One region of the Ellagibacter sp. genome, then DNA from elsewhere that is predicted to be linked to it. Evidence: predicted binding sites of a transcription regulator. Region 1 holds the regulator's gene; the other holds the start of a gene.
What was found. Region 1 encodes LexA, which represses DNA repair genes until DNA is damaged. Its sites were predicted from a motif close to CNAACANNTGTTNG; they were not measured.

Region 1 (14,706 bases):
GGTTGTTGCATCATGAGGGAGCGAAAGGGGTTATGCGGTGAGCGAGAAGGTGGTCGGGCGTTTTGCTCCGTCGCCCACGGGGCGCATGCATGCGGGTAACATCTACGCTGCACTTGCGGCGTGGCTCGTCGCGAAGTCCCAGGGTGGCGATATCGTTCTGCGCATCGAGGATTTGGACCGCGAGCGCTCGAAGCCCGAATATATCGACGCGGTTCAGCGGGACTTCGAGATGCTCGGCTTGACGTGGGATCGCGGCCCCTTCTTTCAACACGATAGGGGCGAGGTCTACGCCGCCGCCTTTGATTCGCTCGAAGAGAGGGGCCTAATCTACCCCTGTTATTGCACGCGCGCCGACTTGCATGCGGCATCTGCCCCTCATCGTGGGGAAAAGCTCGTCTATCCGGGAACCTGCCGGTCGCTTTCCGCCAAGGAGCGCGCGGCGAAGGAGGCTTCGGGGCGAATGCCTGCCATGCGGCTGCGAACACCTGACGAGATCATTTCGTTTCATGACACCATCCAGGGCGATTACTCCCAAAACCTTGAGCGCGATTGCGGCGACTTCCTCGTTCGCCGATCCGACCAAGCTTTCGCCTATCAGCTCGCCGTCGTCGTCGACGATGCCGCACAAGGGGTGAACAGCGTGGTGAGAGGCGTCGACTTGCTATGCTCGACCCCGCAGCAGATCTACCTTCAGGACCTGCTTGGCCTACCGCATCCCGTCTACGGCCACATCCCACTTCTTGTAGCTGAACGAGATCGTCGCCTCTCAAAGCGCGATCACGACGCATCGCTTGATGCCTTAATCGCAAGATTCGGCTCCCCTGAGGCGATTATCGGACATATCGCAGGGATCACGGGCCTTGCACCCACGGCAGATCCAGCAAGTCCCGAGCAGCTTCTTTCTTGCTTCTCGCTTAAGAACCTTCATGGTAGAATTCAGATAGCCTGGATTTGATAACCTGTCCGACTAGGGGATAGGCGGCGTTCTCGTCGTCGTATGAAAGAGAGGTTTCATCATGGGATACTCAAAGATTCTCGTAGGTTACGATTGCTCCGACGCTTCGAATCGCGCGCTTGCTGACGCTTATGAGCTCGTCGATCACGGTCTGGCCGAAGGTGTGGTCGTCGTCACGGTTACCGACTTGGCGAAGACGGGCGACCCGGCGTTCAATGCAGCCGCGCGCGCTGCGGGCGTTCTTCTTACTTCCATCGGCGACGAAGAGGAAGCGCTTTCCAATTTGAAAAAGAATGTCGGCAATCGCGTCGTCGGCCATGAGGACGTCACGACGCTGCGCGTTGCGTTCGGGAAGCCGCACGAGCTGATCATCTCGATCGCGAAGGCGGAGGGCTGCGGGCTCATCGTCATGGGAAGCCGCGGCTTGGGCGCTGTCCGCTCGATGTTGGGCAGCGTTTCGACGGCGGTCCTTCGCGAGTCGGAGATTCCCGTTCTCGTGACGAAGTAACGCCTTCCCACGTGGTCGTTCGCGAAAGCGATATATGCCCTGCATCCCGAAGGCTGACATCGGAATGCAGGACATTTTTATGCGACGGGAATATGAGCACTTGCGCGTACTGCCGTCAATAGGGTCGAGGCATTGACGATTTGGCGGCCTCTTAGGCGATGAAGGCGATGGCGCTGCTCGCGATGATTGCGGCGGCATAGAACGACCCAAGCGCGATGTTCACGCTGCAGATCTGCGCCATGGCCCCAATGCGGGCCGGGGGAGCGAGAGGGTTGCTCAAGAGCGCCTTCAGCAAAGGATAGGAAGCTAACAGCGCGAACACCAAGATGATCGCACCGCGCGGGAAGAACACCGCAACAACGACTACGATCGCAGCGAGCCAGCAGAAGACGAGTGCATGGTAGAGCTTGCGAGCACGCGGTCGGCCGAGCAGCGTCGGCAGCGTGCGGCGGCTCACTTCGATGTCTTTCTCGATGTCGAAGGTGTTGTTCGTCATCATGATGAGCCCGATCCCGATGATTGTTGGGATCGACCAGACAAGCACGATGAAATCGAGATGACCCGTGAGGACTTGATAGCACGCGAGCGGAATGAGCCCGCCCATGACGAACCCACTTACCACTTCTCCGATTGGAAGGTAGGAGATAGGCGTTTTGCCAGCTGAATAGGCGATGACGATCACCGCGCCGATGATTCCAAGGACAAGCGGGATCCATCCGGCGCAATAGATGACGTAGACGCCGATCGCGAAGGCGGCGACGAGCAATCCAATTGCCAGGCGAAGCGCCGACGCGGGGTTGATATGGTTGTACACGAGCACAGCGTCGGTTATGTCGACATTATCCTCTTCGCTGTCTGCGCCTTTGACGAAGTCGTAATAGTCGTTGAAGGTGTTGACCGAAGCCTGCATAAGGATGCAGATGGCGAGCAGGGCGCACACCATAAGGACGTCGAGGGCGGGGGAGTGCACGACCGCGCAGCTTGTGGCGACGAGCACGGGCAGAATGGATGCGGGCCATGTGTGCGGAGCGGCAAGCTCGACAGCCATCTTCAACGTGAATCTCTCGTAAGGTTGCTGGTCTTTGCTTGAAACTGATTCGGTCATTGTCTCGTTTTGCCCTTCTTGATATCTCGACGCGCCGCGATGCGCTACCATACTAAGAGGTATTCTACCGTTTTTTAGAAGGTGTGCTCGTTATGCGTCTGAATGTGCCCATATCCGTTCGCTACGGCGAAACCGATATGATGGGAGTCGTCTATCATGCCAATTACATCCTCTACTTTGAGGATGCTCGTGAGAAATATCTCGCTGAGTTAGGATTCCCCTATGCTGATTTGGAAGCGCGGGGACTTATCTCTCCCGTCCTCCATGTCGAGTGCGACTACGGCGAGTCCGTTCGATACGGGGACAAGGTTGTTGTGCAGCTTGCCGTCACCGCGCTCAAACCGACGAAGGTGCAGTTTCGCTACAAAGTCCTCGATGGAGAAGCGCTCGATTTCGACGTGGCGAAGCCGTTTGCGACAGGAATGAGCGAGCATTGTCTTATTCGGCGCGATGATTTTAAGCCGGTGAGCATGAAAAAGGTGGTATCGGAGCTTTACGATCGCTACAAAGCGGCGCTTGAATCAGATTATCAATGAGAGTAACGGCAACGTTTGAAAGGGAGTTTTCTCGTGATTGAACTCGATGATTCCAAGACACTGTTTTCGTTCGGCAAGGATTTGGAGCCAGTACTGAAGGTGCCGTCAGGAGAGACGGTGCGCATCCGTACGAAGGACTGCTTCGGCAACCAGCTACAAGGCCCCGAAGATCAACTGAGCGAAATCGACTGGGAGGCGATCAACCCCGCAACGGGCCCGATTTATGTCGAAGGCGCTGTTGCGGGTGGCACGTTGAAGGTTCATATCGACAATATCGAACTCGATGCGCAGACAAGTTCTTGCACCGGAAAAGACGAGGGTGTTTGCGGCGACCGCTTCAGTGACTGGGCGACGCATTTTTGCAAGGTCGAGGACGGCAAGGTCGTGTGGGATGAGCGCCTGAGCATCCCGGTTGCCCCGATGATTGGCGTCATCGGTGTTGCCCCCGAAGGCGAGCCGGTCAACTGCGGAACGCCGGGCAAGCATGGCGGCAACATGGACAACACCGCCATCGCCGCAGGTGCGACGCTGTATTTCCCCGTTGCCGTCGATGGTGCGCTGTTCGGTTGCGGTGACATGCATGCTGTCATGGGCGATGGCGAGGTGAGCGTGTCGGGCGCAGAAGTTGCCGGTTATGCGACGGTGACGCTGACCGCGTTGCCCGAGCTTTCGGTTCCGAACCCCCTGATTGAGAACGATACGCATTTCGGCATCATCGTTTCCGCCGAATCGCTCGATAAGGCTGCCGAACTCGCGGTTCAGCAAATGGTCGACCTGCTTGCATCGCGTACCAACGAGTCGGAAGCTGACCTGGTCATGCTGCTCTCGCTTGTGGCCGACGTACGTGTCTGCCAGATGGTCGATCCCGAGAAGACGGTTCGCTTCATGGTCCCGAAATACGTGCTCGACGCTATCGGCTTTTCATTATAAGGAGCGAATATGGGCGCTTCCAAGCCCGCCGAGAAGGCCTTAATGCCGCTGCTCGCTGCAGTCCTGGCCGTGTCGCTTTGCCCTCTCGTGCCCGCCGAGGAAGCGCAGCCATAGTCTTCGCGCGCGCCTTCGAATGGGGAATCCTAGAGTAAGCCCAGCGTCAAGCGCAGTGATTTCTCCCTTCCTCTTCATCCGAACTCGAAAAGGAAGGGGGTTGCCTTCTTGAATGCGTGGCTTGCGATTCGGAGAGTTTACGTAATGAAAGACCTCCTCAAAAGAATGGGGGAGCCTGTCTGGTCTATTTGAGTGTCGTAGGATACACTTGTTCATGTCCTGTCATTAATTGCAAATGGAGGTCGTCTTGATGGCGGCCTCCATTTTTTTCACTCGATTGAATTTCTGTATTCGGTTTTGATAGCGTGAGCTACTTCGGCATCTCGTGGGGGAGCAGAGGCGCGAGGTAGCCTTTGTCCGCGAGCGCGCGCCCGATGGTCTCGAGTGCCTCCTCGTCATCGGCCGCGATAAGATGGTAATGGTAGCCTGAAGTCGCAGTGCTCAATGGGGCTGACTTGCCGCTTTCGATGTCGTTGATGAAGCGCGAGATGTCTTCCTCTGTCTCGATGGCGAGCGGGGCGCTCAGAAAACCGTAGGCGCGATGGCTGATTGAGACGTTTACAACGCGCCCGCCTGCGGAAATGATCGTTTCAAGCTCATCTCTAGTTTGCGCGGGATCGTGGTGTACCTTGAACGTTCGCTCGCACAGCCCGCTATCGTTGGATGCCTCGCATCTATCGTTGCGGGCTTCGGCTTTTACCTCTACCGATCTGGTAACTTTGCGCGAATCGCTTTCCAACACATATCCCTGCGAGGTGCCGACAATGCTCGCTCCCGTCTCACGTAAAAGCGCAATATCTTGCACAATGATTTGCCGGCTTACGCCAAGCTGTTGGGCAAGGATTCCACCCGTCAGCGGTTCATCACCGTTTTTTAAAAGAAGAAGCAACGCCTCGCGACGTTTTTGCGCTTTCGATGTCATGATCGCGTCTCGCTTCCGCCAGTTTCTTTGTCCAGCAAGCGTAGGTGCTTCATGGACACATCGAGGATAGGAGAGGAGTGCGTCAAAGCCCCGCTTGATACAAAATCAATTCCCAAATCGATGATAGAGCGCACATTCGCTGCGTCAATATTGCCCGAGCATTCCGTTTGAGCTTTGCCATCGATGAGCGCTATGGCGGCGGCCATGGTGCCATGGTCCATGTTGTCGAGCATGATGATGTCCGCGGCCGCATCCACCGCTTCGCGCACCTGATCGAGCGTTTCGCATTCGACCTCGATCTTGCGCACGAATGGGGCATAGGCGCGAGCTGCTTCGATAGCTGGTCGAATACCGCCAGCTGCGGCGATGTGGTTGTCCTTGAGCATCACGCCGTCGGAGAGGTTGTATCGGTGATTGTGCCCGCCGCCGCATCGTACAGCCTCTTTTTCGAACACGCGCATGTTCGGGGTGGTTTTGCGCGTGTCGATGAGCGTGGTTCCGCTGCCCTCGAGAAGCGCGGCAACCTTTCTCGTGTAAGTGGCGATGCCGCTCATGCGCTGAAGATAGTTGAGTGCCACGCGTTCGCCCGACAGGAGCGCACGAACGTCGCCAAACACCGTCGCTAGCTTTTGACCTGCGACGATATCGCTACCTTCTTCTGCGTATCGTTCGACATTGCTTTCGAGATCGAGAATGGCGAATGTCCGCTCGAACACGTCGAGGCCGCAGAGCACACCGTCGGCCTTCGCGATGAGGTCGACGGCGGCAGGGTGCGCTTCAGGCATGATGGCGGCAGTCGACACGTCCTCGTTGGTAATGTCCTCGGCCAAGGCGGCTCGGATGAGCGGCTCGGCGACGGTAGTCAGTGTGATGGGGCTCATGCGCACACGGCCTCCTTTGTCATGCAGAATTCCTTGTAAGCTTTCGCCTCGGCGCCGATCGGATGCTCGCTGTACGTTTGCGGAAAGGGCGAGGGGAGGCTTTCTTTTCGGGCTATATCCCACGCTGCGCGCTGTGCGAACACGAGCGATTCGAGTAGTGAGTTGCTCGCGAGGCGGTTTTTACCATGCACGCCGTTGCAGCTGGTCTCGCCAACGGCGTAGAGCGAAGGCATAGTGGTAGCGCTGTGCCGATCGACGTGTACTCCTCCCATGAAGTAATGCTGTGCGGGAACGACGGGAATCGGTTCTTGCGTGATGTCGTAGCCCTCGGTCAGACAGTGTTCGTAAATTTGTTTGAAATGGCTCATGATTTCGTTTTTCGGAACATTGGCAAAGGAGAGTCGAACGTAGTCGGAACCTTCTTTAGCCATTTGCTGTTCGATAGCTGCACTCACTACATCTCGTGGTTGAAGCTCGTCGGTGAATCGCCTTCCTCGTGCATCCAGCAGCACGGCTCCTTCGCCGCGGCAGGATTCCGAGATAAGGAATGCGCGTCCGGGTTTGGAAGTGTAGAGCGATGTGGGGTGAATCTGCACGTAATCGGTATGCTCGAGCGCTATGCCGTGAGCTTGTGCAATACGTAGTGCGTCTCCGGTGAGGCAGGGGAAGTTGGTGGATCGCTCGTACATCCCGCCGATACCCCCGCATGCCCAAACGGTGGCGTTCGCGGTGATGGACACCGTCCGTCCATCACCGCTGTGCGCGGCAACGCCTCGACAGCGCTCGCAAGCGTTCTTCTGTTGAGATACCTGACGGGTGTATTGACAGTTTCGGAGACTAACATTCGCTTCGGTGAGGATGTCGTCCATGCAGGTATTTTCGAGGATGCGCACGTTCGCTAATTGCTTTACTGCTGCCAAAAGCTTCGTCGTGATCTCGGCGCCTGTGGTGTCTTGGTGGTAACAGATGCGCGCGCGGCTGTGAGCGCCTTCGCGAGTGTAGCGCAACGTCCCGTCATCGTTTCGAGCGAAGTCAACGCCAAAGTTCATTAAATTGTCGATAACGCTGCGACTCGCGCGAATCATAAGGTCCACGCTTTCGCGACGGTTCTCGAAATGACCTGCTCGCAAGGTGTCTTTAAAGAAGGGCTCATAATCATTGTCGTTACGTTGCATGCAGATACCGCCTTGCGCCAGCATGGAGTCGCATTCATCGAGTGTCGTTTTCGCCAACATGATGACGGACAGCTCGCGCGGAAGGTTGAGCGCACAATACAGGCCTGCCACGCCGCATCCGACGATGACGACGTCGAAGAAAAGGTGTTCGATTCTCTCACCCATGTTGTCCTACTTTGCTGCGTATTCCAGCATGCGCTCAAGTGTCAGTCGTGCAGCGGGGGCAAGGTTCTCGTCAACGTGCACCTCAAAAGGCGCCGGATTGCGTAGACAGGCTGCAAGTTTCGGCAGCGTGACCAGATCCATGTTCTCGCAGCGGGGGGTCGTGGTGGGGAAGTGGAAACGCTTGTCGGTGCCGGCGTTTCTGCGGGTGAGCTCGCGCAAGATCCCCACGACGGTGCAGACGATGAAGTCTTTTGCGTCGGAAGCGGTTGCGTGTTCGATTATGCCTTTTGTGGAGCCGATGAAATCCGCCTCGGCCAGCACGTCCGCCGGGCATTCAGGATGTGCCATTACCACGGCATCGGGGTAGGCTTCCTCAAGATCGATTACCTGCTTTCGGCTGATGGTCATGTGTCGTGGGCAGTAGCCCTTATTCAGAATGACATGCTTATCGGGAATCTGCTCGGCAACGTAGCGACCTAAGTTCATGTCGGGAATGAACAGGAGGTTGCGCTGTGGCAAGGAGCTGCAGATTTTCACGGCGTTCGAAGAGGTGACGCATACGTCCGACCACGTTTTCGCTTCGGCGGTGGAGTTCACGTAGCATACGACGGCGAGGTCGCCGGCGTACTTCGCGCGGATAGAGTCGATGTCGGCCTTGCGGATCATGTGCGCCATCGGGCAGTCCGCAGCAGGTTCGGGCAGGAGCACCGTTTTCTTAGGGTTCAGCAGTTTCGCCGATTCTCCCATGAATTCCACGCCACAGAGTACGATGGTCTGCTGAGGAAGGTCAACGGCAAGCTTTGCCAGCGCGAAGCTGTCTCCAACGTAGTCGGCAATATCCTGCACCTCGGGTGGCACATAGTAATGAGCCAGGATGACAGCGTCTTGGCTTGTTTTAAGCCGCTTTATTTCGGCCGACAATGCTTCGATGTTGACAGCTGCGTCGTGTTCCGCTGATGCCAGAGCATCTGAGGCGTGCGTTGTGTTTGGCCTGGAATCGCGATTGCCTAGTTCGTTCATGCTCGCTCCATGTTTCGTATCGTTGCTCACGGATTGAGTATGACGTAGCACTTTACAGATGACTTGTCATCTGTAAAGTGCACACCTTATCTTCATTTGTTTAAGATTACATAACGCCTATTATCAATCATTTATATCTAGTATAAGAGCGGATGCATGGTGAATTAGCGAACCCTTGAATGGGCTTTTGATTGAAGCGTGGTTTGGCTAGCCGAAACGCTGTCGTTTCTCTAGCCCCAGGTGGACGTAGCTGTTCCTGCGGTGTTTACCGCACCGCCTCCGAAAAGTGTCGTCAGGTTACCGGTCTGTGAGGCTTCGAGCACGGCTGGCATCACGAGCGCCAGCGAAATGACATTAAGGACAAGCGCTATCGTGCAGATAATCAGTGCAATGGCGCCTGGTTTTGCCGCTTGCATGACCTTTTGTGAAAATGCTTGGTCTTGCGGTTGTTTTTTCAGCATGGTGTTGATTCTCGAACGAGCTATCAACGAGCATATAAGTCCTGCCGTACTCAGCAAGACTCCGCCGATGATGAGCGAGACAGGTCCAGCGATGTTGGCGAACGTAATCAGTTTCCTCGTTGAGGCGAGTTTTTGCTCTATTTCTTCGCTATTCCGCACTGCTATCCTTCGTCTCGTAAATTATCAAGTTGTTGACCTGGGGTTTCATATATGAAGCTCTGAGAGCCGTTCTAAGATACGATCTTGGTTTCTTTGGGCAACTATGCCGTGGAAATCGTTAGCTTTGAACGCCGCTGCTTCCGAATCCGAAGTCGCCGCGCCCGGTTTCGTCCAATGAGTCTCTGCATTCGAAGTTTGCGTTCTCTACCTTCATGATAACGAGCTGAGCAATGCGGTCGCCTTTTTGCGCTTGGAAGGTATCTTTTGGGTCAAGATTGATCAGGGTGACCTTCAGCTCGCCTCGGTAGTCGCTGTCGATAAGTCCCGGCGTGTTGACGATAGATATTCCGTGCTTCACAGCAAGGCCGCTCCTCGGCATAACAAAGCCTGCATAGCCTCTTGGCAGTGCGATTGCGACTCCTGTTGGAACAAGCTTTCGTTCGAAGGGCTTGAGCGAAAAATCTTCGGCTGAGCGCAGGTCTACGCCTGCGTCGCCCTCGTATGCGTAACGGGGAACCTCCAAGGTTTCATCAAGCCGTTTTATAGGAACGAGTAACTGTTCTGGCATGATTTATCGCAACTCCTCAAGTGCTTCAGCGAATTCTTCAATGTTTTGAAAGTCTTTGTATACGCTCGCGAACCTGACATAGGCGACATCGTCGAGCTTTGCAAGGCGCTTCAGCGCCATATCGCCAAGTTCTTTCGATCTTATTTCGGTGCGTGAGGTATTGCGAAGCTCTGTTTCGATGCTGTCGATCAAGTCGTCGACCTGCTCTTTCGAAATCGGCCGCTTGGCGCATGCGATAAGCAGGCCCCTGAACAGCTTGTTGCGATCGTAAGCTTCGGACGAACCATCGACTTTAACGATGACAAGCGGGTTATCGCCTAAGCGCTCGTATGTGGTGAATCGGCGTTGGCATTTCAGGCACTCTCGGCGCCTTCTAATCGATGTTCCGTCTTCGGATGGGCGTGAGTCTACGACTTTTGATTCAAGGTAGCCGCAGGAGGGACAACGCATGCGCATGCTCCTTTAAACTTTACTTCTGTTAAAGGTATCATACCGTATGGATTGTCCCTTACGGCTTTGATCAGGATGTCCGCACAATTGAAGATGCGGATACCACCAAAAGGTTTCTTACAGGAAAAACAGGATAAACGAAGCGATTGTCATTGCGACGCCGCATGCGATTACGTGTGATGGCTTCATATCGCTGTGGGAGATGCCGCGCAAGGTTCCTTCTTTGAGGCTTCGCACCATCTTGCGATCATCGAGTGGCGTGGTGAAGAGCGCTTTGAGTTGGGAGAAGTCTGAAGGCTGTGCCGCCGTGCTGTTCTGTTCGAAAGACTCCCAATCGAACTCGTTTTGCGCAATAGCTGGGAACTCGATGATGGTCGCAGATTGCGATTGCTCTGCTGAACTGGGCTTCAGCGCGGCTGATCCGTGTACGGGGTACCTCATTTCGAAATTTCCCATCTTTGTGCCTCCTTGCCCTTGCGTAGAACCTTTGTTCGCGTTTATAATAAATCGAACAAAGGTTCACGTCAATAATTATTTCAAACATTTGTTCGATTTATTGAAAGGACGCACTATGGCCACCAAAGTGACGAAGCGTCAACAAGCTGTTCTCGATTGCATTGAGGATTGCATTCGGGAAAAGGGCTACGGGCCGACGGTTCGTGAGGTATGCCATGCTCTGGGGCTTTCCTCCCCTTCCACCGTCCATGTCCACCTGAAGGCTCTCGAAGAAAAGGGCCTTATCAAACGAGACCCTTTAAAATCTCGATCAATTTCGCTTACCTACCCTCTTGAGGGCTCATCGGTACAGGCGAGCTCCGTTCCAGATGTCGTTCAGCCGAGCTTTAGTAAAATCGTGAACGTGCCTCTTGTGGGCGATGTCGCTGCAGGCGTGCCAATTCTTGCTGAAGAGAATATTACCGACACGATTTCCCTTCCGACCGACATTGTCGGCGATGCCCCCTCGTTCCTCTTGTCCGTGCGCGGCGAATCAATGATCGAGGCAGGTATCAACGACGGCGATTATGTGGTCGTTAAGGAGCAGCCAGTTGCCAATAACGGCGATATCGTTGTCGCTATCATCGACGATGGGGCAACCGTGAAGCGCTTCTACAAGGAGAAAGACCATATCCGGCTTCAGCCGGAGAACTCCTCCATGGATCCGATTATCACCACGAATTGCTCTATCGCGGGCAAGGTAGTTGCGGTGTTCCGTCGTTTGTAAGGTAGGGCTGAAAGGCGTTGACATAGCTTCGGGGGACGAACATTGTGATGGCGGTCCCCTGCTCTTCGTGGGTTTCGCTCACGATATGGCAGCGCTCATGAGCCTTTGCAACAAGAGCCCCCTTTGCATAGGGAATGAGGACGCTCATATGCGTATCGGCAGCTGAAGCGGCTTGCGCGATTCGTTTGACGAGCTCCTCAATCCCCTCTCCTGTTGCAGCGGATATCGCAATCGACTGCGGGTAACGGGACTTGAGAGCGCTAATGTCTTCGTCGCTTAGCAGATCGCACTTGTTGAATACCTCGATTCGAGGGATCGATTGAGCGCCGATTTGCTCGAGCGTCTCGTCGACGGCATCGCGTTGGCCCTCTCGTTCGCTTGAGGAAGCATCAACTACGTGCAGAATCAAATGCGCTCCCGTGATTTCATCGAGTGTCGACTTGAATGCCTCAATCAAGGTCGTCGGCAGTTTTTGAATGAACCCAACGGTGTCGGTGACGGTTATTTCACGCCCTTCGGGCAGCTCGAACTTCCTTGTCGTGGAGTCGAGGGTTGCAAAGAGCTTGTCATAGCTGAGGACATCGGCGTCGCAGAGGCGGTTGATCAAACTTGATTTACCTGCATTGGTGTATCCGGCCAGAGCAACGCGGAACATGCCGCTCGAATATCGTTCCTCGCGCTGCAGCGACCGAACGTCAGCTAAGTGAGCGAGCTCGCGCTTGATGGAGGTGATTCGCTTGCGTACCATCCTTCGGTCGACTTCGAGCTGGCTTTCGCCTTCGCCGAAGCGCGATCCGACACCGCCCCCCATGCGATTCGAGGCGAGATGCGCCCACATGCCGCGAAGGCGGGGGTAGAGATATTGGTTCTGTGCGAGGCGCACCTGCAACCTGCCCTCTTTCGAGGCGGCATGGAGCGCGAAGATGTCAAGGATGAGCGCCGTGCGATCGATGATCTTGACGCTCTTATCGACGGTCTTTTCGAGGTTAGATTGTTGCGACGGGATGAGCTCATCGTCGAATATGACCAGGTCCGCCGCATATGAGCGAGCAAGCTGGGCAATCTCTTCCGCTTTGCCTGTTCCGACGAACGTTCGAGGATTGGGTGATTCGAGCTTCTGCGTCGTCTTCGCGACGGTGTCAGCTCCCGCAGTGTCGGCGAGGCGCTCAAGTTCGGCGAGCGAAGAGTCGAGGGACCACTTCTGGTTCGGACGATCAACCCCGACGAGGATTGCTCGTTCCCGCTGTTCCTCAAACGTCGTTTGCGCTCCCTTGGTGAGCACCGTGGCGAACTGCTCCATGCTTACAGGACTACCGTTCCCTCGAACGCCTCGGCGGCAGGTCCCGTCATCATGACATGGTCGTCCTCGGCCCAAAGGATGTGGAGCACGCCACCGCGGAGGATGAGGTCGTTTTCGCGTCCGGTGCGTTCGGTCAACGCAGCAGCGACGCAGGTTGCGCATGCGCCCGTGCCGCACGCAAGAGTCTCGCCGCAGCCGCGCTCGTACACGCGCATCTCGATTCCCGCCTCTCCGATGTGGGCAAACTCGATATTGGCCTTCTCGGGGAATACGGGGTTCGACTCGTAGAATGCCCCGATTTTCTCAAGGTCGAGCGTCGCAAGTGACCTTTCCTCAGAAGTGAACAGGTCTTTCGGCAGTGCGTTGAAGTCGTTGATGAAGGTGATCGCATGAGGGTTGCCCATTGAGACGCAGGTGAAAGCGAACGGCCCCCAGGGCGAGTCGATTTCGATTTCGCGAGCATAGGCCGCGCCCGCCGGAGACGTTGCGTTCGCCTTGGCGTTAACGGGAACCTCGCTCGGCTCGAGGATCGGATGGCCCATATCGACCGTTGCTTGGGTCATCCGATCCTCATCGTCGACAGTGAAGCTGATCGGCTTCGGTCCTGCGAGCGTATCAGCGACAAACGAGCCGTCGCTCGCCTGCACGTATCCACGGTCGACGAGGAACTTCGCGAAGCAGCGCACGCCATTGCCGCACATTTGGGCAAGCGTTCCGTCTGAGTTGATGTAGTGCATATAGGCGGCGCACTCTGGTCTCTCGGAGGGGCGCACAAGAATGACGCCATCGGCGCCGATGCCGAAATGACGATCGCAAAGCCAGGAAACCTGGGACGTGGTCAGCTCGATCTCGTTAGAAAGATCGTCCACGAAGACAAAGTCGTTGCCAGCTCCGTTAAGTTTGGTGAATGAAAGCTCCATAGGTGCATGTCCTCTTTCTGTTGGCTTAGGCGCCCATTGTATCAAGTGAGTGTTGCGCTTGTGTTGCGATTGCTTCAGCGTTTCCGGAATCCGCGTCAATCCATGCAATTCGCGTATCTTTGCGAAACCATGTACGCTGTCGTTTTGCGTATCGTCGTGTTGCGGTCTTGATCTGCTCGATGGCCTCGTCAAGCGAGATATCCCCATCGAGGGCAGATACGATTTCCTTGTATCCGATAGCCTGAGGTGCGGTGATACCCTGGCGAAAGCCTTTGTCGAGCAATCGTTCAACCTCGCAGACGAGACCACATTCGATCATGTTGTCTACACGCCGTTCGATTCGCTTGTTGAGTATTTCTGGATCAACGGCGAGTCCGATAAACTTGGCAGGAACAGCTTGAGGAATCGATGCGAGATTCTCCTTTTGGATCGCATACGTTGTGCCCTCTTCGAGAAGCTCGAATGCCCTGATCACGCGTCTTACATTGTTCGGATGGATGACGGACGCGCTTTCGGGGTCTCGCTCGCGTAGTCGCTCCCAAAGGTTATCGGCGCCGTTTTCCTCGTAGTAGGCAGTCCACTTTTCGCGTACGGGGTTGTCGACCTGCTCCCCTTTCGGGAAGTCATAGGCATCGATTGCCGCGCGGACGTAGAGTCCCGTTCCCCCGACAAGCAGTGCCCTCTTTCCACGTTTGTCGATATCAGAGAAGCATTCTCTTGCATATTCCTGATATATGGCTGCCGAATACGGCTCCCCCGGGTTCACGAGGTCGAACCCGAAATGGGGAACAAGCCGTTCCTCTTCAGGAAGTTTGCCAGTGCCAATGTCCATGCCGCGGTAAATCTGCATGGAATCGGCGCTCACCACTTCCCCACCGAGATTTTGCGCAAGCAGCTGCGCAACGTCGGTCTTTCCTGATGCCGTCGGACCAACGACGCAGATGACAGGGCGCATAAGCGGAAGGCTGATGGTCGTCTTCCCCGTTTCGTCGATCATGGCGTTTAGAGACGATCGTCCGCGCCCAGCACGTGGCCCGAAAGGTACCATGTCTTAGCGTCGTCAATCTTGACGTTCACGAACGTGCCGGCAAGTTCGCTCGGCGTTATACCCTGAGGAGCGAGCGCGTGCACGGTTTGGTTCTTGGGGCTTTTGCCTGCGATCATTCGCTCATCGCGTTTCGAGGATCCCTCCACAAGGATAGGGACAACACTTCCGACATCCGGTTGGTTGAGCTCGAATGCGCGCTTTTGGACAAGGTCAACGAGGCGGTCGAATCGCTCCTGGATAACCTCGCGCGGTGTGGAGTCTTCAATC
Region 2 (14,706 bases), on a different contig from region 1:
GTGCGCATTTTGGGCGCAGGGCTCGCGGGCAGCGAGGCGGCGCTCCAGCTCGCCGATCGCGGCATTCGTGTGGAGCTTGTCGAGATGCGCCCCGAGGTGGGCACCGCCGTGCATAAAACCGGTAACGCCGCGGAGCTCGTGTGCTCGAACTCGCTTAAGAGCATCAACCCCGACAGTGCTGCGGGAATGCTCAAGGCGGAGCTCTCTGCGCTCGGGTCGCACCTTATCGAGATTGCGATGCGCAACCGGGTGGCCGCGGGCGGCGCGCTCGCCGTTGACCGCGATGCGTTCTCGGGCGAGGTCACGGCGCGCCTTTGCGCCCATCCTTGCATTGAGATCTCCCGTCGTCTCGCAAGGAGTCTTGATGAGGAGGCGGTGGGCGTCGACGCGCTCATCGTCGCCACCGGTCCTTTGACCGAGGGCGATCTGGCCCAGTCGCTGTGCGAAGCAACAGGTTCTGACAACCTAGCCTTCTTCGACGCTGCGGCGCCCGTCGTCATGGCGGAGTCCCTCGACCGCGAGAAGCTCTTCTCCCAAAGTCGCTACGAGGAGGGCGCGGGCGATTACCTGAACGCCCCGTTCAGCAAGGAGGAATACGAGGCTTTCGCTCAGGAATTGGTGGGGGCTGAGCGCGTGATCAAACGGGAGTTCGAGTCGAAGGACCTCTTTCAGGCGTGCCAGCCGATCGAGGAGATCGCCCGCACGGGAATCGACGCGCCCCGTTTTGGGGCCTTGAAACCCGTGGGGCTTACCGACCCGCGTACGGGTCGCAGGCCTTGGGCAGCGCTCCAGCTGCGCGCCGAGGACGCCCATGGCGAAAGCTACAACCTTGTCGGCTTCCAGACCAACCTCACGTTTCCCGAGCAGCGGCGTGTGTTCCGCATGATTCCGGGGCTCGAGAGCGCCGAGTTCGCGCGCTATGGGGTCATGCACCGCAACACCTTCATCAACGCGCCTTCGCTTCTCGACTCCAACCTGAGGTTCCGCCCAGAGATTGAGGCGCGGTGGGGCGTTCCCGTCCATGTGGCGGGGCAGCTCGCCGGCACGGAAGGCTATTGCGAGGCCATTCGCTCGGGGCTCCATTCGTCGCTCGCCGTCGTGGCCGAGCTTTCGGGCGAGAAGCCGCTTCCTCTTTCCGAGGATACGGCGTTCGGCGCGCTCATGGGCTACGCGACCGACCCTCAGACGACGGGGTATCAGCCGATGCACGTCAATTTCGGCATTATGCGCCCGCTTGACGAGCGAATCCGCAACAAGCGCGAGCGCTATGCGGCCTACGCACGCCGCGGGTCCGAGGCGCTTGCAGACTATTGCGGCCAGCTGCGCCAGCGCGGGCTCCTGCCTTCGGAAGAAGGGGGCAAGCGTTAGCTTATGGCTGCGGAAAACAAGCGATCTTCCTCGGTGGCGGGTGATGAGGCTGTCGCTGAGGAGCAGCAGATTGACGCCGTGGTCTCATGCGCTATCGATGACTTCTGCTCTGCGCTCGTTGCAGAGCGAAACGCTTCGGGCAACACCGTTCGCGCCTATCGGACCGACTTAGGGGACTATGGCCGGTGGGCTTATCGCGAGAAGCTCGATGCGCTTCATGCAAGTCATCGAGATCTGCGGCGCTATCTGGCCCAGCTCGATGCGGCGCGCTATTCGCGCAGGACGGTCAACCGCCGTCTTTCGGCGCTGCGCACGTTTTTCCGCTGGCTAAATGTGACCGGCCGTGTGGACGCCAACCCGGCGAGCGCGCTCATCGGGCCGAAGAGCGGAAAACACCTCCCGCAGGTTCTTCGCCCGCGCGATATGGCACGCCTGCTGTCGGTCCATGCTTCGCGCGATTTGAAGGGGCGCCCCCGCGAGCAGTCGCTCACCGACATGCGCGACCAGGCGATACTCGAATTCCTCTACGCGTGCGGTGCGCGCATCTCGGAGACGTCGGGGCTACTCGCTGCCAATATCGACTTCGACGAGGGCCAGGCGCGCCTGTTCGGCAAGGGCTCGAAGGAACGCATCGTTCCTTTGCACGATTTGGCCGTGGACTCCCTCAGACGATACGCGCTCGTGGCGCGCCCGAAGCTGCTCGACGGCAAGGAGTGCCCGTACTTTTTCGTGTCGACGCGCGGCAACCAGATGAAGACCGACGCGATGCGCAAGATGTTCAAGGCGACGGTGCGCGAGGCGGGGCTCGACGACTCCCTGTCGCCGCACGATATGCGCCATACCTTCGCGACCGACCTTCTCAACGGCGGCGCCGATTTGCGCAGCGTCCAGGAAATGCTCGGGCATGCCCAGCTTTCCACCACGCAGGTGTACACGCATCTGTCGGTGGAACGGCTTAAGAAGGTGCATGACCAGGCGCTTCCTCGTTAGTACGTCATTTTCCCAGAAGGTGGCGAAGGGCGGCGACGGGGTGGGTGAAGAGCATGCGCGGGCCTGAGAAGCGCATGACGGCGCGAATCGCCTCGCGCTTCGCGGGCGCGTAGCAGTGGATGGGGCACGAGTTGCAATCCTTCTTCTCGTGCATCTTCAAGCAGCGCTCCGTGCGCTTCGCGCAGTACGCATCGAGCTCGGCGCATGCGGCGCACAGGGGCTTCCCGCATACTGCACGGGCCTCATGCGGCTCATCTTTGTGGTTCGCGGCGCAATACAGCGCGATCATCTGGGAAACCGTCCGCTTCTCGCGCTCTCGCCGTTTTCGGGTTTTCGGTGTGTCTTCCATGGCTAACAGTGTAGCAAATGGAATGCGGCATCAAGGGAACTCCATCGGGGAAGCGGGCTTTGGGCCCCTCACGTGCCTGCAAGGCTTGGGCGGCTTGCCGAGGGCGGTGCAGTCGCGTCCCGTCTAGGGTTGTGCAGCTACATCTCGTCGAGAGTGGTGCAACTATGTTCCACCCGTCGAACATCCTGTGCCGTTTTAGCGAACAGATGTTTTCTCATTGATGGCCTCGCGCGCGCTGCGATACAATCGTTCGGCTAAACAGATATCTTTGGAAGATGAGGGAACATGGGACAAAACTCGATCGTCATCAAGGGCGCTCGCGAGCATAACCTCAAAAACGTCGATCTGGAAATCCCGCGCGACAAGCTGGTCGTCATAACCGGTCTTTCGGGCTCGGGCAAGTCAAGCCTTGCCTTCGACACCATGTACGCCGAGGGTCAGCGACGCTATGTGGAAAGCCTGTCGAGTTATGCACGCATGTTCCTGGGCCAGATGAGCAAGCCCGACCTCGACAGCATCGACGGCTTGTCCCCGGCGGTCTCCATCGACCAGAAGACCACCTCGAGAAACCCGCGCTCCACCGTGGGCACCACTACTGAAATCTACGATTACCTGCGCCTTCTGTTCGCGCGCGTGGGCATCCCTCACTGCCCGGAGTGCGGGCGCGTCATCAAGAAGCAGACGACCGACCAGGTGACCGACGATATCCTCGCGCTCGCCGCCGATGAAAGCACTCGCGCGATTATCATGGCGCCTGTAGTCACGGGCCGCAAGGGCGAGTTCACGAAGCTCTTCGCCGACCTTGCGAAGGAGGGCTTTTCCCGCGTGCGCATCGATGGCGAAATCGTGAAGCTCACGGGCGAGCCTATCACCTTGAACAAGAAGATCAAGCACTTCATCGACGTTGTCGTCGACCGCGTCGTGCTGAAGAAATCCGCCACGACCCGCATCGCCGAGTCGGTGGAGAACGCGACGAAGCTCGCCGAAGGGCGCGTGCTTGTCCAGGTGCTCGGCCCCGACGGCAAGCCCCAGGGCGAGGCGGGTGGTACGTCAAGCGGCGCTACGGGTGGGCTCGGCGAAGGGGAACACCTCTTCTCGCTCGCGCTCGCCTGTCCCGAACATGGTCATTCCATGGACGAGCTTCAGCCGCGCGACTTCTCCTTCAACGCACCGTACGGCGCCTGCCCCGACTGCCTCGGCATCGGCAGCCGCGACGAGGTCGACCCCTCGCTCGTGGTGCCCGACCCGTCCCTTTCCCTTGATGAGGGCGTCATCGCGCCGTTTCGCACGGGGAACTACTATCCGCAGGTCATCAAGGCGGTAGCGGCGCACATGGGCGTCGACTCGTCCACGCCGTGGGAGGACATGCCGCGCCGCGCGCAGAAGGCCATCATGTCGGGCCTCGGCAAGGAGAAGGTGCGCGTCGACTACGTCACGGTCGACGGCCGCGAGACGTACTGGTACATCGAGTGGGAAGGTGTGCTCGCTGCTGTTATGCGCCGCTACCAGGAGGCGCAGACCGACACGCAGCGCGAGCGCCTCGAGCAGTATTTCGCGACGGTGCCCTGCCAGACCTGCCACGGTAAGCGCTTGAAGCCCGAAATCCTCGCTGTCACCGTGGGCGGCAAGTCCATCCACGATGTGACGGAGATGTCAGCCGCCGATTCCTACGCGTTCTTCAGCGGCCTTTCGTTCTCGGGTCAGGCCGAGCGCATTGCGGGGCCCATCGTGAAGGAGATCAAGGCGCGACTGAAGTTCCTCGTGGACGTGGGACTCGACTACCTGACGCTCGAGCGCGCCACCGCCACGCTGTCGGGCGGCGAGGCACAGCGCATCCGCCTCGCCACGCAGATCGGCGCGGGACTTATGGGCGTGCTTTATATCTTGGACGAACCTTCGATTGGCTTGCATCAGCGTGACAACGAGCGGCTTATCGCCACGTTGGAGCACCTGCGCGATCTCGGCAACACCGTCGTCGTGGTCGAGCACGACGAGGACACCATCCGCAGCGCCGACTTCGTGGTCGACATGGGGCCGGGCGCGGGCGAGCGCGGCGGGGAAGTGGTCGCGGCGGGAACTCCCGCTCAGATTATGAAGGCGAAGCGCTCGCTCACGGCGGATTATCTGTCGGGCCGTCGTAAGATCGAGGTGCCCCAGACCCGCCGCCATCCCAAGCGCGGATCCATCAAGATGACGGGTGCTTCGGAGAACAACCTGAAAAACGTCACGCTTGAGGTGCCCATTGGCACGTTCACCGTGATCACCGGCGTATCTGGCTCGGGCAAAAGCTCGCTTATCACCGATACGCTCGCGCCTGCCCTGGCCAACCGCGTGAACCATGCGCACCGGCGCACGGGCGCGTACCGCAAGATCACTGGGCTCGAGTCAATCGACAAGGTCATCAACATCGACCAAAGCCCTATCGGTCGAACCCCTCGCAGCAACCCTGCCACCTATATTGGGCTGTGGGACGACATTCGCGCCCTGTTCTCCTCGACGCAGGAGGCGAAGGCGCGCGGATATGCCCCAGGTCGCTTCAGCTTCAACGTGAGCGGCGGCCGCTGCGAGGCCTGCAAAGGCGACGGCCAGATTAAAATCGAGATGCACTTCCTTCCCGACGTGTACGTTCCCTGCGAGGTTTGCGGGGGGAAGCGCTACAACCGCGAGACGCTCCAGGTCACCTATCGGGGGAAGAACATCGCCGAGGTCCTCGACATGACGGTCGAGGACGCGCTTGCGTTCTTCGAGCACATCCCCGGCATTAAGCGTAAGCTCCAGACGCTGTTCGACGTGGGACTTGGCTACATTCGCCTCGGTCAGGCGGCAACGACCCTTTCGGGCGGCGAAGCCCAGCGCGTCAAGCTTGCAAGCGAGCTTCAGAAGCGCTCCACGGGAAAGACGTTCTATATTCTCGACGAGCCGACGACGGGCTTGCACTTCGAAGACGTGCGCCAGCTGCTCGTCGTGCTGCAGCGCCTGGTTGACGCCGGCAACACGGTGCTCGTCATCGAGCACAATCTCGACGTCATCAAGTCCGCCGACCATATCGTCGACTTGGGCCCTGAGGGAGGCGAGCGGGGCGGAACGATCATCGCCACTGGTACGCCTGAAGAGGTAGCGCAGGTGGAAGGTAGCTTTACCGGAAAGTTCCTCAAGAAGATGCTGGGCGATCATGCGGGGTAGTTCGGTCGCGAAGGGCGTTCTGCTCACGGCGGGCGGCGCCATATGCTGGGGCTTTTCCGGCACGTGTGCGCAACTGCTCATGGATATCTACGGCGTTTCCTTAGCGTGGAACGTATGCGTGCGCCTTGTGTTCGCCTCGTTGCTCTACCTGGTCTTTTGCGCGGCAACGCATCGCGAGCAGCTCCTTTGCCTGCTTAAACAGCCCCGCGAGCTGGGACGCCTTCTCGCGTTCTCCATTTTCGGCGTGCTGCTTGTCCAGGTGTGCTACCAGGGGTGTATCTCTGTCAGCAATGCGGGCACGGCGACCGTGTTCGAGCGATGCGGCCTCATCCTCATCATGCTCATCACCTGCGTGAAAGCTCGCCGCACCCCGATGCGCCGCGAGCTTTTAGGCGTCGTTTTGGCCATCGTCGGCACAATCTGCATCGCGACGAAGGGAAACCTCGGCATGCTCGCCATTCCCGCCGAGGCGCTCATGTGGGGCGCGGCATCTGCGTGTGCGCTCGTCTTCTATACGATGATGCCGGTACGCTTGCTTGAGCGATGGGGGAGCGTTGTCACCACGACGGTCTCCATGACGATGGCGGCGATCATCGCGAACGCCGTAGTGCAGCCGTGGAACATGCACGTCGAAGTGACCCCCGGCATCGTCGCCGCCATGGCGGCGCTGGTAATCATCGGCACGTTCTTCGCCTACCTGCTGTTCTTGCAGGGTGTGAAACTTGCGGGCCCCATGCGCGCGGGGCTTGTCGGCAGTATCGAGCCGGTTGCGGCGATGGCGTTCTCCACGCTCTGGCTCGGAACGCCCATCACTCCCTTCGACATCGCCGGCTGCGCGCTCATCGTGATCATGGTGCTGCTCGTGACGCAGCGCGAGGAGGAGGCGCCTCGCGAGGTGGATCTTTCGAGTGGGGACGCGCAAGCGGTTGAGGTCAAGCTCTCGGTTGAAGGTGCGCAAGCGGCTGATTCGGAGCCCTCCGATAAGTCCGCGCAAACACCCAAGGTTGAGCTTTCGGGGAAGGCTGCAAAACCGATCTTCAAATAACCCGAGGAAAGCGCATCTTCCATTCCGCCTGCGGGCTTTCTTGCCGTGCGCCTCAATATCGAGACCGTTCACATAATGGAGTTACGATTTCTCTCTTCGTAACACTGAATGCTGTTCTGTCTGTTATAGTGTGTTACAGATTTGTATCCCGTAACACTAAGCAGGTGCGCCGAAAACGCATCAGCTGCGCGCTCTGCTTGGCCGATGAAAGGACATCTCGATGAAAAACTTTTCAAGGCGAACGTTTTTGCAGGCGGCAGGCGTGAGCGCGGCTGCGGTGGGCTTCGGCGGCGTGTTGAGCGCGTGTGCAAGCGATTCGGGCTCGGGCAGCTCGGATAAGGGCGCCACTTCGAAGAGCGAGGGACACGCATCGCAGGTAACGGTCTCCATGCCCGTGAGCAGCGAGCCCGCCGCTGGCTTCGACCCGTTCGTCTCCTGGGGCTGCGGCGAGCATGTGCATGAGCCGCTTATCCAGTCCACGCTTCTGACCACGACGGCCGATATGGGCTTCGAAAACGACCTCGCGACGGCGTATTCCTGCAGCGACGACGGCCTCACGTGGACGTTCACCATTCGCGCGGACGCGAAGTTCACCAATGGCAAGGCGCTCACGGCGCATGATGTGGCCTACACGATCAACGGCGTTGCGAACAGCGAGGCCAGCGAGTGCGATCTGACTATGGTGGACAAGGCGGTCGCCGTAAACGACGAAACGTGCGAAATCCATCTGAACAAGCCCTTCAATGCTTTCCTATACACGTTGGCCGTTATCGGCATCGTTCCCGATGGCGGACACGGCAGTGATTACGGCACCAACCCGATCGGCAGCGGCCGCTACATGCTGGAGCAATGGGACCACGGACAGCAGGTTATCCTGAAGGCCAATCCCGACTACTACGGCGATGCCCCGAAGATCGATCGCGTCGTGGTGGTGTTCATGGAAGAGGACGCAAGCCTTGCGGCGGCTCGCTCCGGCCAGGTGGACGTCGCCTACACGGTGGCCACCTACGCCGATCAGCAGCCGACGGGCTACGACCTGCTGAACTGCACATCGGTAGACTCGCGCGGAATCTCCCTTCCCACCATCGCGGCGGGCGCTACGAAGAAGCAGACGGGCGAGGAGTATCCCGCAGGCAACGATGTCACGCAGGATCTCGCGGTGCGCCGCGCCATCAACTATGGCGTGAACCGTCAGACGCTTATCGACAACGTATTGAACGGTTATGGCGAGGTCGCGTATAGTGTGAGCGACAATATGCCCTGGTCATCTGACGATATGCGATGCGAGCGGGATATCTCCCGCGCCAAGGCGTTGCTCGACGAGGCGGGCTGGACGCTCGGGTCCGACGGCGTTCGCATGAAGGACGGCGTGCCGGCAGCGTTCGATTTGTACTACTCGGCTTCCGACTCGGTGCGCCAGGCCATCGCCATGGAGTTTGCCAACCAGATGGGCGAGCTTGGTATCAAGGTGTCGCCGAAGGGTGCAAGCTGGGACGACATCTACCGACACCAGTTCAGCGACCCCGTCGTATGGGGCTGGGGCTCGAACAGCCCGATCGAGATCTACAACCTGAACTACTCGACGGGCAATGGCAACTACGCGTGCTACGAGAACGCGGCGGTGGACGCGCATCTGAACGCCGCGCTGGCCAACCCTGTGATCGCCGATTCGTACAACGAGTGGAAGCTTGCCATGTGGGACGGCGAGAACGGCGTGGCTCCGCAAGGCGCTGCCACGTGGGTGTGGTTCGCCAACGTCGACCATCTGTATTTCGTTGCCGATGGCTTGAAGGTTGCCGATCAGAAGCCGCATCCGCATGGACATGGCTGGTCGATCGTGAACAACGTCGACAAGTGGAGCTGGTAGGCGCAGCTTCGCATGACGAAATATCTTGCTCGACATATCGTGCGGTTCGCGCTGCTGATGCTTGCCGTGGGGTTGGTGGTGTTCGCGCTGGTGAGCATGTCGCCGATTGACCCCGTGCAGGCGAACGTGGGGCAGGCTGCGTATGTGAATATGTCGGAGGCCAAACGAGCTCAGCTGGCGAGCTACTGGGGCGGCGACGTGCCGTTTTGGGAGCGCTTTGCCAACTGGGCAGGTGCCCTTATGCAGGGCGACATGGGAACATCGCTCAGGTTCAATGCGCCGGTGTCCGAGGTCATTGCGCATCGAGCCGCCAACTCGTTGGCGCTCATGGGCATCGCGTGGCTGCTCAGCGGCGTGTTGGGGTTCGCGCTCGGTGTTGCGGCGGGCGCTCGCCGCGGCGGTGCGCTCGACCGGGTGGTTCGCAGCTATTGCTTTCTTTTGGCTTCGACCCCCACGTTCTGGCTCGGCTTGCTCATCTTGATGGTGTTCGCCGTGCAGCTCGGCTGGTTCCCCATCGGGTTCTCCGTACCTATCGGCGTGTCGGCGGCGGATGTGACGTTGGCCGACGCGGCGCATCATCTGGTGCTTCCTGCGCTCACGCTCTCAGTGACGGGCGTGGCCAACATCGCGCTCCATACGCGCGAGAAGGTGGTGGACGTGCTGGAAAGCGACTACGTGCGTTTCGCGCGCGCACGCGGCGAGTCGGAGCTGAGCGTGATCGTACACCACGGCTTGCGCAATGTCGCGCTGCCGGCCGTCACGCTGCAGTGCGCGTTCATCTCTGAGATCTTCGGCGGATCGGTGCTGGTCGAGCAGGTGTTTTCTTATCCTGGCCTGGGACAAGCGGCCGTGACCGCAGGATTGGGCGGCGATGTGGCGCTTCTCGCGGGCATCGCGCTCGTGAGTGCCGCGCTCGTGTTCGGCGGCAACCTGCTGGCTAATATTCTCTACGGCGTGCTCGACCCGCGCATGCGCGTCGGCGAGGGGAGGGCTTGATGGAAGAGGTTCTCCATACTCCCGTGCAGCGTTCGCGCGGCAATCGGGCAACCACGCTCGTCGCGTGCATCGCTGCCGCCTGCGCGCTCGCCATTGTGGTGGCGTCGGGTCTTGCGCTTTACAGTCAGGCGACGGTCACGGACTTCGCCGCGAAGAATTTGGCGCCCTCGCTTGCCCACCCCTTCGGCACCGACTGGATGGGTCGCGACATGCTTTCGCGCACACTTTCGGGCCTGTCCACGAGCGTGCTGGTGGGCTTGCTGGCGGCCACCGTCTCGTCGGTTATCGCACTCGTGCTCGGGTGTGCTGCCGCGCTTGGCGGAAAACGCGTCGATGCCGTGATTAGCTGGCTGATCGACCTCATGATGGGCGTTCCCCACATCGTGCTTCTGGTGCTCATCTCCTATGCAATCGGGAAGGGTTTCTGGGGCGTGACGATCGGCGTTGCCGTGACGCATTGGCCGAGCCTCGCGCGCGTCGTGCGTGCCGAGGTGCTGCAATGCCGCGAGTCGAAGTTCGTCGAAGTTGCGCGCAAGTTGGGGCAAAGCCCGGCGCGCATCGCGTTGCGCCATATGGTGCCCTACGTGTTGCCGCAGTTCGTGGTGGGGCTCATCCTGCTGTTCCCGCACGCCATCCTCCACGAGGCTGCCATCACGTTCCTCGGCTTCGGCTTGCCGCCCGAGCAGCCGGCAATCGGCGTGATCTTGAGCGAGTCGATGAGCTACCTATCGACGGGTGCCTGGTGGTTGGCTGTGTTCCCGGGTTTGGCGCTCATGGCGACGGTGCTGCTCTTCGATGTGGCTGGTCAGAGCCTGCGAAAGCTCGTTGACCCGCATACGGCGCAGAAATAGGTGGGGAGGATGCTGGAGAATACAAACGACGACGCGGCTGCGCAAGCGGCTTCGGCGAACAAGGCTGCCGCGCTTGTGCACGAGCAAACCACGCACGAGGATGCGCAGCTGCACCATCATCACACACACGCGGCAACGTCGCACCATGACGGCGGGCACCATCTTTTGCAGGTCGAGGATTTGAACGTGAGCTTTCGCATGTACGACGAGGACGCGCCGTACTTCCAGGCGAAGCAGCGCGATGTCCAGGTGCTCCACGGGTTGAGCATCGCCGTCCACGCGGGCGAGATCGTGGCTGTGGTAGGCGCATCGGGTTCGGGCAAGACGCTTCTCGCCGATGCGGTGTTGGGGTTGTTCGAGCCGAACGCTACGGTGCGGGGGCGCATCTGGTTCGACGGCGAGCGCATGGATGCGGAAGGCTTGCGCGCGCTGCGCGGGCACGGGTTGTCGCTCGTGCCGCAAAGCGTGAGCCATTTGGACCCCATGATGCGCGTGGGTAAACAGGTCGAAGGCTTCGCGAACGCGCTGTCGAAGGCCGAACGAAAATCGCGCCGCGAGCAGCTGTTCGAGCGCTACGGGCTCGGCCCTGAAGTTGCGCGCCTCTACCCCCATGAGCTCTCGGGCGGCATGGCGCGCCGCGTGCTTTTATGCTGCGCGCTCATGGACGACCCGCGGGTAATCGTGGCCGATGAGCCCACGCCCGGGCTCGACCTCGACCTCGCGGTCCGAGCGTTGGACGACTTCCGCGCCTTCGCCAACGAAGGCAACGGCGTGCTGCTGATCACGCACGATATCGAACTGGCGCTGCGCGTGGCCGATCGCGTCGCCGTGTTCAAGGATGGCACCGTGGTGGAAGAGACGGCGGTCGCGAACTTCGCCGACCCCGCGCTTCTGCGCGACCCGTTCACCCGCGCGCTGTGGCATGCCCTTCCCGAGCACGATTTCGCGGCTACGGCGAGCACGGACGAGCAAGACCGCGGCAACGCATCGGTTGGCAAGGGAGGTCGCTCGTGCTAGAGGCTCGAGACATCACGTTCGGTTACCCTGGCGCAAAACCCCTGTACAGCGGATTCAACCTGCAAGTCGAGCCCGGCGAGCGCGTAGCGCTTCAGGCTCCCTCGGGGTTTGGCAAGACCACGCTGTGCCGTGTGCTCGCTGGGTTCGAGTGTCCGCAGGCCGGTGAGGTACTGCTCGATGGTCAGCCGCTTCCGCGTCGCGGAGTATGCCCGGTGCAGCTGATCCAGCAGCATCCCGAGCAGGCGGTCGATCCGCGCCTGCGCATGCGCAAAACGCTGGCGGAGGCGGGTGACGTGCCGCAAGAACTACTCGACAACCTGGGGATTCGCGATGAGTGGATGCAGCGCTACCCCCATGAGCTCTCCGGCGGCGAGCTGCAGCGCTTCTGCATCGCCCGAGCGCTCGCCACGCACCCGCGCTACCTCATCTGCGACGAGGTGTCCACCATGTTGGATGCGGTCACGCAGGCGCATATCTGGCGCGTGCTGCTGGGCTACGTCGAGCGGGAAGGCGCCGGCATGCTGCTCGTTTCCCATACCCCTGCGCTTACGGAGCGCGTGGCGACGCGGAAAGTGAAGCTCTCGAGGAGCGAAAGCTGATTCGAGAAGCTCGCATGTCCATGCTTCCTAATGCCTTGTTTGCGAATTGTGCCTTATGGGGTGTACTTGTCCATCGCCGCTGGCGCGGCAGGGCGTCGAGATTGTCTGTCTTCGGGAGATGGGGGCTGGCAGTCCATGCTCGTTTGCCTATAATGAACGCTGCTATGGAAAAGACATCCCGAGAGAAAATCGCGCTCATCGTGTTCCTCATCCTTGCTATTGGGATGGGGTGCATCCTGTTTGGCTACGTGTTTGCTGGCCATTCATGGAACGTCACCGCCTCGAACATCGACGATGCGTTCGGCAACATGGAAGGCTATACCGCCATCGTCTACGAGGGAACCATTGAAGAGGAAGAAAGCGCCGCGCAATCGTCTGCATCTGCGACATCAGCTGCCAACGGCTCCGCTAACTCAAAGAATGCGGGGGATGCCGAATCGCTTCCCGGGGACTCGAAGGCGGGAGACGGGCAAGCCTCCGCTTCCTCTTCGTCCTCTTCCGACGGCAATCAAGCCCCTGCTTCCTCTTCGGAAAACAGCCAGGCATCTTCTGCCGCTTCGTCTTCCGACAAGCAGACCGCTTCTTCTCAGGGTGGCTCGAGTGTAAATACAGCTTCCCCAACGAGCGTAGGCGCGCAGGGCAACGGCTCTGTCGATCAGGGAGTCTCTACTGCATCGGAACCTGTCGCTGCGGAAGGCTCCGCGTCCGAAGGCACCGTAGGGCAAGGCGTTTCTGCAGCTGTTTCCCCTGGTGGTGCCCCAGAATCCCAGGCAAATTCCGCTGCCCCTCTTGCGGGACATAAGAAGGAGAAGGAGCCTATTGCCCTCTCCGATGTTGACGCGCTCTACCGGGGCAAGGGAGCGAACGTCATCTCGCTTCACACGAACGACCTTTCCGCCTATGAAGAGGGAACGATCTTAAAGCGTGGCGGCAAGCGCTTCGGCATTTTCTCGGTCACTCACGAGTATTCGAGGATCCTTATCGACGAGAAGGTGAAGTACTTCACCGAGCAGAAGGTGGACTACGTCATCGCCCTGTGCCCCGAGGCATCGCTTCTGAAGAACGCCGAGAACATCGACATCGTCATCACCACGGCAGACTCGACGATCTCGTCGATGGGCGAATCGAGGAACGGCGCCTTCTATGTGAGCACGCCGAAAATCGGCTCGGTCGGGGCGATCCTCATCTCGCCGAGCAATGTTGTCTCCGCGAAGACTATCTCCGAGCTGTAAATCCTCCGGGGTTATCTCTGCCGCGCGACAATGAGCGGCGACCGAAACAGCAAGCGACCCCGCCGCGTGCGTAGCGCATTCGGCGGGGTCGCTTCGTGAATCGCCTTCCCGAAAAGGGTCAGGTAATTCGGGGTTTCTGCATCTGGCCAATCGACGCTCCTCTTTGGGGGGCCGTCGCTACTTCAAGACGATGTTCTCGATCATGGGCAGTGCGTCGTTCCAATCGACTTTGGAGCCTATGACCACGCCGACCGTCATTCCGGAAGGCGCCTTGGTGAACAGGTTGACGGTGCCATTGGACGCGGTGTGACGCACCCAGGTGATGCCGTTGACGTCGACTTCGTCGATGGTGCCGTCTTTCTTGGAGCCCATTCTGGCTTCCGCTTCGGTCATCGGCTCGGTCTTGTGCGTGCGAATGTCGATGAAGGCGAAGGTGTCATCGCCGAGCGTGAACTCGCACTCTTCGTACTTCTCGCTCATCGATCTGGTGCCTGGTTTCCAGCCATCAGTTGGCTCTAAGCTGTACGAAGGGTAGTCGACGCCGGTTTTGGCCTCAACGGCGGGCTCTGGGGTCTCTTCAGCCTTCGGCTCTTCCGCAGGCTGCGTCGTTGCCGTGTCGTCGCTCGCCTTCTTCTGCTCCTCGGCGCCACCGCCGCAGCCGGCCATCGTGAACGCAAGGGCTGCCGTCAACGCAACGGCGGGCACACCGAGCGCGACCTTCCTCATCATGGGCTTCAACATATTCATCACTCCCTTTCCCATTGCATCGTGCAAGCCGCTTCGCACTCCGCCCTTCCCGACGAAGTCAGCTTCTATCGGTATTGTGCCTTGCGGGGTCACGTTTACGAAGTGACCAGCGGCCCAAACGATGCGCACATGTGCACCGCACGGCCAAGATACAAGGGGGGAAGGGATTGCCTGACCCGTTTTCGGGACTTCGGGCAATGAAAAAGGCGGGCCCTCGCGTGAGGAACCCGCCTTCCTAAAACGATTGCCTAAAGTTGGCGCTTACACGATGCCCTGAGCCATCATGGCGTCGGCAACCTTCTTGAAGCCGGCGATGTTGGCGCCCATCACGAAGTTGCCCTCATGGCCGTATTCCTTCGCCGTGTCGTCGACGTTGTGGAACATGCCACGCATGAGCGTTTCGAGCTTGCCGTCGACCTCCTCGAAGGTCCAGGAAAGATGCTCGGCGTTCTGGCTCATCTC

Region 2: the regulator LexA is predicted to act here: its motif matches at 2,907-2,920, upstream of uvrA (excinuclease ABC subunit UvrA).

The regions. Positions count from the first base shown of each region.
Region 1 is NZ_DBFSAP010000036.1:26,392-41,097, forward strand. It holds gene gluQRS (tRNA glutamyl-Q(34) synthetase GluQRS) at 38-955, shown strand; gene ACMRQN_RS04575 (universal stress protein) at 1,017-1,463, shown strand; gene ACMRQN_RS04580 (prenyltransferase) at 1,615-2,568, opposite strand; gene ACMRQN_RS04585 (acyl-CoA thioesterase) at 2,661-3,104, shown strand; gene ACMRQN_RS04590 (acetamidase/formamidase family protein) at 3,138-4,034, shown strand; gene ACMRQN_RS04595 (3H domain-containing protein) at 4,459-4,887, opposite strand; partial or broken gene ACMRQN_RS04600 (HTH domain-containing protein) at 4,903-5,070, opposite strand; gene nadC (carboxylating nicotinate-nucleotide diphosphorylase) at 5,067-5,951, opposite strand; gene ACMRQN_RS04610 (FAD-binding protein) at 5,948-7,291, opposite strand; gene nadA (quinolinate synthase NadA) at 7,298-8,311, opposite strand; gene ACMRQN_RS04620 (hypothetical protein) at 8,542-8,931, opposite strand; gene dut (dUTP diphosphatase) at 9,050-9,499, opposite strand; gene nrdR (transcriptional regulator NrdR) at 9,503-9,949, opposite strand; gene ACMRQN_RS04635 (hypothetical protein) at 10,067-10,405, opposite strand; gene lexA (transcriptional repressor LexA) at 10,521-11,171, shown strand; gene hflX (GTPase HflX) at 11,131-12,471, opposite strand; gene dapF (diaminopimelate epimerase) at 12,474-13,391, opposite strand; gene miaA (tRNA (adenosine(37)-N6)-dimethylallyltransferase MiaA) at 13,417-14,388, opposite strand; gene miaB (tRNA (N6-isopentenyl adenosine(37)-C2)-methylthiotransferase MiaB) at 14,394-14,706, opposite strand, start outside.
Region 2 is NZ_DBFSAP010000004.1:77,628-92,333, forward strand. It holds gene trmFO (methylenetetrahydrofolate--tRNA-(uracil(54)-C(5))-methyltransferase (FADH(2)-oxidizing) TrmFO) at 1-1,368, shown strand, start outside; gene ACMRQN_RS00490 (tyrosine recombinase) at 1,372-2,358, shown strand; gene ACMRQN_RS00495 (nitrous oxide-stimulated promoter family protein) at 2,363-2,707, opposite strand; gene uvrA (excinuclease ABC subunit UvrA) at 2,993-5,890, shown strand; gene ACMRQN_RS00505 (DMT family transporter) at 5,880-6,935, shown strand; gene ACMRQN_RS00510 (ABC transporter substrate-binding protein) at 7,156-8,802, shown strand; gene ACMRQN_RS00515 (ABC transporter permease) at 8,815-9,798, shown strand; gene ACMRQN_RS00520 (ABC transporter permease) at 9,798-10,649, shown strand; gene ACMRQN_RS00525 (ATP-binding cassette domain-containing protein) at 10,659-11,666, shown strand; gene ACMRQN_RS00530 (ABC transporter ATP-binding protein) at 11,660-12,265, shown strand; gene ACMRQN_RS00535 (hypothetical protein) at 12,430-13,497, shown strand; gene ACMRQN_RS00540 (hypothetical protein) at 13,675-14,244, opposite strand; gene gdhA (NADP-specific glutamate dehydrogenase) at 14,506-14,706, opposite strand, start outside.